DNA from 2 places in the Gottschalkia acidurici 9a genome. Region 2 is predicted to be linked to the other one. Evidence: riboswitches for the same ligand, from Rfam matches in the RefSeq annotation. Region 2 holds a riboswitch; the other holds the start of a gene.

Region 1 (4,148 bases), 600 kb from region 2:
CCCCCGGAGTATTTACTATCCATTCTTCTTTAACATCATATCTATATCTACTTTTACACCACTCTATGAATGGTTTTCTATGCTTAGATTCTGTTAATGTATATCCATATATTCCATGTTTTGCTCTTTTTTCTATAACTTCTACAGCTTCCCTAGGAGGTGCAAAGTCCATATCTGCTATCCAAAGTGGTATTAAGTCATTCGTTCCAAAGTATTTATATGCACCATCCCATTTGTTTGAATAAGTTCCCATTCTATCTATTACTTCATCAAAGTTATATTTCTTACTCATTAAAATCTCCCTTTCCTTTATATATTCTTTAATGCATTTTCTAAGTCTTCTATCAAGTCGTCTACATTTTCTATACCAACTGACATTCTTATAAGATCTGGTGAAACACCTGCTACTATTTGTTCTTCTTCCGTTAATTGTTGATGTGTAGTTGATGCTGCATGTATTATAAGTGACTTAGCATCTCCTACATTTGCTAAATGTGAAAATATCTCTACAGATTCTATTAATTTTTTACTTGCCTCATATCCACCTTTAAGTCCAAAAGCAAATATACTTCCTGATCCTTTAGGCAAATATTTTTTAGCTATTTCATGATATTTATTTGTTTTAAGTGCAGGATATTTCACCCATGCTACTTTTTCATGATTTTCTAAATATTCAGCTATTTTTTTTGCATTCTCTACGTGTCTTTCCATTCTAAGCGAAAGAGTCTCTATTCCCTGTAAAATTAGAAATCCATTAAACGGAGATAGACAGGCTCCTATGTCACTCATAAGTGTATTTCTTGTTCTTGTAATATAAGCAGTTTCTCCGAACTGCTCGTAGAACTTTACTCCTTTAAATCTATCTTGTGCTTCTGTAAGCTGAGGGAATTTTCCGTTATCCCAATTGAATTTTCCACTATCAATTAGTATCCCGCCTATGCTAGTTCCATGACCTCCTAAAAATTTAGTAAGTGAATGAACTACTATGTCTGCTCCAAATTCTATCGGTCTACAAAGATAAGGTGTAGCAAATGTATTATCTACTATTAGTGGTACTTTATTTTCATGTGATATATTAGCTATTTCTTCTATATCAGATACATTTATTTCTGGATTTCCTATAGTTTCTATGAATACTGCTTTAGTTTTATCTGTTATTACTCCCCTAAGCTCATCTAAATTGTCAGGATTAAAATACTTAACATTTATACCAAGGTCTTTAAAAGTATAATTAAAAAGAGTTACTGTCCCTCCGTATAAAGTTGATGATGCTACTATCTCATCCCCCGCCTTTGCTAGACCTAATATTGCATAAGTTATAGCTGCCATTCCAGATGACGTTACTAATGTAGATAATCCACCTTCTAACTGTGCTAATCTATTTCCTAATATCTCAAACACAGGATTTCTAGTTCTAGAGTAAGCATATCCGAATTTTTTTAATGCAAAAATATCTGCAGCGTCTTCTGTATCATCAAATAAATAAGATGCTGTTTGATAAATTGGTACTGCTCTAGATTTAGCTTCTCTATCTATAGTTTGCCCTCCATGAAGTTGTATAGTTTCAAATCGTAATTTTTTGTCCATTTACCTAGCCTCCTAATTTTCTATAATAAAAAATCTTCCTACTATTGTTCAGTAGGAAGATAATCTTCTGTTTCGTCTTATCTATCAGGATCCTACCTGCTGGATGTAGCACCTTCAAGAAATTCTCTTGGGTTGCTGGGCTTCACAGGGCCAGTCCCTCCACCTCTCTGGATAAGAATATTTTATTATCAAATATGTACCATATATTATAGATTATTATATAGTCTTAATAATATTCTGTCAACTTTATTTTTTATAATTCTTATAGGTATTATAGAGATTACTTTTTATATCTTTACAAAAATAAAATAATAAACTATAATTGTGTTAAATCATATAAAGAAAAATATAATAACATCGAGCTAGGGGAGCCTTTTGGCTGAGAAGGTTTAAAAACCTGACCCTTTGAACCTGATATGGTTAGAACCATCGTAGGAAAGCTTATATTTAGTTTACTTTATAATAGTAGATTATTTTTGCTATATATTATTTTGCATACTATAAGGCTTACCTAGAGGTAAGCCTTTTTTGTATTCTCAACAGTATTAAAGAGTTTTATTTAGAAGGTGGTGATATAAATGAACATTTTTATAAATGGTCAGAAAGAAGTTATAGAAGAAAGTATAACTCTTTTAGATTATTTAATATCCAAAGGACTTTATCCAAATAATGTAGTGGTTGAATATAATCTTAATGTACTTAGAAGTGAAGATTGGGCTAATACAGTATTAAAAGAAAATGATAGCTTAGAAGTTTTAAGCTTTGTAGGAGGAGGTTGATAATATGTCCGATAAACTAATAATTGGTGGAAAAGAGTTTAGTAGTAGATTGCTTGTTGGAACTGGTAAATATTCTTCCGATAAGCTTATTCCACAAGTCTTGGAAAAATCTAAATCTGAAATCATTACGGTTGCTTTAAGAAGAGTAAATTTTAGTTCTGATTCAGAAAATATACTAAGTTACATACCTAAAGGTATCCAACTTCTCCCTAATACATCTGGAGCAAGAAATGCTGAAGAAGCAATACGAATAGCTAGACTTGCAAGGGCAACAGGATGTGGAGATTGGATTAAAATAGAAGTTATTTCAGACAATAAATATCTTCTTCCTGATGGATATGAAACTATAAAGGCTACTGAAGTTCTAGCATCTGAAGGATTCGTAGTCCTTCCATATATAAGTCCAGATCTTATGGTGGCAAAAGAGCTTGTTAATGTAGGGGCTGCTACTGTTATGCCTTTAGGTTCTCCTATCGGATCAAATAGAGGTATACAGACTAGAGAGCTAATTAGAATACTCATAGATGAAATACCTATTCCAGTAATTGTAGATGCAGGTATAGGTAAGCCCTCTGATGCTTGTGAAGCTATGGAAATGGGTGCTGATGCTTGCCTTTTAAATACAGCTATAGCTTCATCTAATGACCCTATACTTATGGCTCAAGCTTTTGGTAGTGCGGTTGAAGCTGGAAGAAAGGCTTACCTTGCAGGACTTGGAGAAGTAAATATAACAGCAAGTGCATCTTCTCCACTTACAGGTTTTTTAAACGAATAATTTGATAAAGAAGGTTATATTATGAGTTTTTATAGTATTTGTTCTAAATACAAGGACTTCAATTTAGAAAGTTTTAATAAGCAAATTACTAAAAATGATATAAGGAAAATCTTAAAGAAAAGTAAGTTAAATTCTATGGACTTCTTAGCATTACTCTCTCCAACAGCAGAATATTTTCTTGAGGATATGGCTCAGCTATCACATAAACTTACAGTTCAGCAGTTCGGAAAGACTATACTTATGTATACTCCTATGTATTTAGCCAATTATTGTACAAATCAATGTGTCTATTGTGGGTTTAATGCAGTAAATAGTATAGGTAGAAATCAATTAACATTTGAAGAGGTTGAAAAAGAGTCGAAATTAATTTCTTCTAAAGGATTTAGGCACATATTAATACTTACCGGAGATGCAAAAAGTATATCTTCCGTAGAGTATATTAGTAAATGTGTAGATATTTTAAGGAAGTATTTTAACTCTATCGGAATAGAAATATATGCATTAGAAGAGAATGAATATTCAACATTAGTACAAGCAGGAGTTGACTCTTTAACCATATATCAAGAAACTTATAATGAAGAGCTTTATGATAAACTTCATCTCAAGGGTCCTAAGAAAGATTATAGATTTAGACTTGATGCTCCTGAAAGAGCTTGTAAGGCTAATATACGTTCAGTAAATGTTGGAGCTCTCCTAGGTCTTGATAATTGGCAAAAAGATGCCTTTTTAACAGGATTACATGCAGAGTACATTCAGAATAAATATTCTCATATAGATGTTAATGTGTCTATGCCTAGAATACGACCTCATGTTGGTGAAGACTTCCCTTGCATGCCAGTTAATGATAAAAACCTAGTTCAGTTTATATTAGCTCTTAGACTTTTTATACCCAGAGTTGGAATAACAATGTCAACAAGAGAAGATGTCAATTTTAGAAACAATGTACTACCACTAGGTGTTACTAAAATGTCAGCGGATTCTAATACTTCTGTAGGCGGACATTCTAA
Region 2 (4,148 bases):
TACCTGAATACCCTACAATTTTGCCCTCTAAGTCCTTAGGTCTCTCTATATTTTTTTCTTTTAAAGATATAACTACACTTAATGGTTCATGAACTACAGCTCCTATAGATTTTATAGGTATGTTCTCATTCGCTCTGGCTATTATAACGTCTGGCTGATAATAGATTCCTACAGTTGCCTTTCCTGCTGCAGGTAAGGTCAATGGATCTGTAGCATTAGAAGGAAATTGAACATTTACCTTGATTCCTTCTTCTTCAAAATATCCTTTTTCAATTGCTGCGTATATAAAGCTATGAATAGCATTTGGATACCAATCTAATACTATATCAACTTCTTCTAATTTCTTATCTTGATTTCCATAAGAATTAGTACTTACATCTTTATCCTTGCTAGTTCCACAAGAAGTAATTAATAACAGTGTAACTAATATTATTGATAGAATTTTAATTTTTCTCATTATTCATCCCTCCAGGTTATTACTTTTCTTTCTATTGTAGTTATGATAACTACTAATATAATAGCTACTAGTGATAGAATTACTACAGGTGCAAATACACCTGCTCCATCTAACTGAGTCATCATTCTTTTACTAAAATACCCTAATCCTTTTTGTGCACCCAACCACTCTCCTATTGCAGCACCTATAACACTAAGTGGTACTGATATCTTCAGAGCAGAAAAAAAGTATGGTAAAGACGATGGAATCTTTAACTTTAAAAATATATCTCTTTTATTTGCACCATAGGTTATCAAAAGCTCTTCCATTTCTCTTTTAGTAGATGAAAATCCATCAAATACATTTATGGTTATTGGAAAAAATGTTAGTAGTATAGTAACTACAACTTTACTCCATATTGTATATCCAAACCATAATACGAACAGTGGAGCTAATGCAGTTACTGGTATAGTCTGTGTAGCAACTATAATTGGATAAATAGCATTTTCTACTCTTTCACTACTACTCATTAATATAGCTAGTCCAACTCCCAGGATTATAGAAATTAAGAGTCCTATAAATGTTACTAACATAGTAGCTGGCAAATGAACTGTAAATAAAACTACTCTTAACTCCCAGGCTTTTTCTACTATTTTTGTTGGTGATGGCAATATGAACATAGCATTTATAACTCTAGCTACTACTTCCCATATAATCAAAAGCATAGTGGATAATATTATTGACGGAATATATTTTTTCATATCTCCACCTTCTGCTTTAGCTCATCTATAAGTTGTTCTTTTATCTTTACTAAATCTTCTCTTCCTAACATACTCCTATTTCTAGGATATTCTAATGGAATTTCCACCTCTTTTAACTGTGTTATGGGCTTGTCCGTTACTATGAGTATTCTACTTGACAAAAATATAGCTTCTTCAACATCATGAGTTATAAATAATATAGTATTTTTAAGTTTTATCCACTGTTCTTGTAACCATTCTTGAAGAGATATTTTAGTAATTGCATCTAGCGCACTAAATGGCTCATCTAATAATAGTAGATCTGCACCAGTTAGAATAGTTCTTAAAAATGAAACTCTTTGTTTCATTCCACCCGACAATTCCTTTGGATACCTATCTTCATATCCATTTAATCCGAATATTTCTAAGTATTCTCTTCCCTTTAATATTGCTTCATTCTTAGGTATCCCCTTAATCTCCAAAGGTAAGCATGCATTTTGCAATATAGTCCTCCATGGAACTAACAAATCCTTTTGAGGCATATAACCTACAGTTCCGCTTTTGCTCATTATGTTCTCGCCACTAATATAAATAGTTCCACCTATATTTTTCTCCAATCCTGTAATGAGTCTAAATAATGTACTCTTTCCACATCCTGAAGGCCCTATTATACTTACGAATTCTCCTTCTCTTATATTGAAATTTAAGTTTTGTAGTAGATCGTTTTCTTCACACTTATAATTAAATGTAACATCAGAAAATGTTAAAATGTTTGGACATTCTTCACTTTCCTCAAACTTATGCTTATAAAGTTCTGTCATACTTAACTACATCTCCTTGTTATATGCCATATCCCAGAACATATATTCAAATTTACACGTATTTATAAATATTTCTTCTAACTTATTTAACTCTTCTTCTGATTTACTTTGTGCTAATTTATTTACTAAATCTATATTCCATATAGCAGAATTTCCAAATTCTTCAGAACTATATCCTCTAACCCACTCACCATAAAATTCGTGCTCTGTTGAATTAGGTATTTGAGCTAATTTCTTTCCAATCTCCCAGTAAGTCCATGCACAAGATAAAACAGCTATTGCTACCTCAGCTAAAGATCCATTATGGGATTCTGTTAACATATAGTGCGTATATGACAGATTAGTTAAAGATCTTTTAGAGTTTTTCACTTCATCATCTGTTATACCTAGTCTTTTCATATAAGACTTATGTATTTTCATCTCCCCATCTAATATTCCTTCTGCTGCTTTAGCAAATCCTCTCATTACCTCTTCATCGTCTGACTTTATTATTCCTAGTGCAAATATTTTTGCGTAGTCTAATAAATATAAATAGTCCTGAACCATATAAAACTTAAATTTATCTACATCTAATGTCCCTTCACCTATTCCTTTTACGAATGGATGTTCATAATATGAGTTAAAGATTCCTTCTGCACTTTTGAACAGTCTTTCACTAAATTTCATTCTAATTTCCTCCTTCTTTTTTGTAGTATTAATTAAAATAAAAAACCACCTTCTTGTTAGAAAGTGGTTAAATAGACTTATAAATATATTTAATTAAATGCATAACTAAAACATATGCAAATTTATATAAGCTATATCGCCACTTCCCTTCGCTAGTATTATCTAGATCAGGTTCTAAGAGTAAGTCTCAGCTTTTTTAAGCACCCCTAGTAGCATTTATTTGTTATTTAATTTTTTATATCTTGTATTCAATATACCATATTTATTTTTTATTGCAAGTTTTTTATGAAAGCCATTATAATATTTATATAGACAAATAGTTAGATGTATTATGATATTACTTGCACAATAATTTGTATTACAGAACAAAAAGGAATAAAATGTTATTATATATTAACTGAAGGAAGGTACTTACAAATGAAAATAGAAAAAATAGTTTCTATTTATTTTTCTCCTAATGGTGGAACAAAAAAAGTAGTTAATGAAATAGCAAAAAATATAAAAGATTTACCCATAGAAGAAATTGATTTAACTATAGAGAAAAATAGAAACATAGAGAGAGAATTTTCTAAAAATGAGCTCGTCGTATTTGGAATGCCTGTTTATGCTGATAGACTTCCTAATATTTCAAAAGAAATTTTTAAGAAGATTAAGGGAAATGGTAATTTAGCAGTATGTGTAGTGACATATGGGAATAGAGATTATGGCGATGCTCTTCTTGAGCTTAAGAATGAGCTTAATTTAATAAATATGAGTGTAATAGCTGCTGTAGCTGCAATAAGCCAGCACTGTCTTAACAAAAATGTTGCTACAAATAGACCTGATGAAAATGATTTCTCTAAGTTAATAAACTTCTCAAATTTAATAAATGAAAAAATTGAAGATTTAAATAATATAAGCAATTTAAAAGATCTTTCTATTAAAGGAAATTTTCCATATAAGCCACTAAAAGAACATCATGTTCCTATAGGTGATTCTAGCTGTATAAAGTGTGGAGTCTGCGAAAAGAATTGTCCTGTAAATGCAATTGATAAAATTGATTTTAAAAGTACTAATAAAGATATATGTATTTTCTGTGGAAAGTGTATTAATATTTGCCCAGTAAATTCAAGAGCTATTCAAAGTGAAGAATTTAAAGCCTTTATGAAAAAGTTAGAGTTAATAGCTAAAGATCGAAAAGAGATGTCTATTTTTATATAATGCATAAAATCTATAATTGATACTTATTCAAAAGTTCTAGATAAGTATCAATTATAGATTTTTTAATTTTTTATATTCTCTTTTAATCAATAATATAGATCTAGTTATTAATTAAGAATTATTATATTAGTTCTCTATTCCATTTCCCTGATTTTATATATATTATTGATGCTACCATAGATACTATTGATGCTATTGGAGCTGCAGCTCCTAAACCAAATATACTTTTTGAAATATAAAGTCCTAATATATATGCTAGCGGTACTCTAACTAAAATAGATGATA

Evidence for each region. Region 2 has a riboswitch for thiamine pyrophosphate ahead of tenA (thiaminase II). Riboswitches for the same ligand answer to the same signal wherever they lie in the genome.
Region 1: it holds a riboswitch for thiamine pyrophosphate, as region 2 does, so the genes downstream of both, thiS (sulfur carrier protein ThiS) here and tenA (thiaminase II) in region 2, are expected to answer to the same signal.

What each region holds. Positions count from the first base shown of each region.
Region 1 covers NC_018664.1:1,261,064-1,265,211, reverse strand. Annotated here, with positions in the region: gene CURI_RS05920 (MalY/PatB family protein) at 1-292, opposite strand, end outside; gene CURI_RS05915 (O-acetylhomoserine aminocarboxypropyltransferase/cysteine synthase family protein) at 310-1,587, opposite strand; SAM riboswitch class I at 1,662-1,765, opposite strand; TPP riboswitch at 1,942-2,042, shown strand; gene thiS (sulfur carrier protein ThiS) at 2,166-2,366, shown strand; gene CURI_RS05905 (thiazole synthase) at 2,371-3,141, shown strand; gene thiH (2-iminoacetate synthase ThiH) at 3,163-4,148, shown strand, end outside.
Region 2 covers NC_018664.1:1,862,052-1,866,199, forward strand. Annotated here, with positions in the region: gene CURI_RS08955 (ABC transporter substrate-binding protein) at 1-457, opposite strand, end outside; gene CURI_RS08960 (ABC transporter permease) at 457-1,197, opposite strand; gene CURI_RS08965 (ABC transporter ATP-binding protein) at 1,194-1,997, opposite strand; gene tenA (thiaminase II) at 2,004-2,663, opposite strand; TPP riboswitch at 2,791-2,881, opposite strand; gene CURI_RS08975 (EFR1 family ferrodoxin) at 3,081-3,863, shown strand; gene CURI_RS08980 (MATE family efflux transporter) at 3,985-4,148, opposite strand, start outside.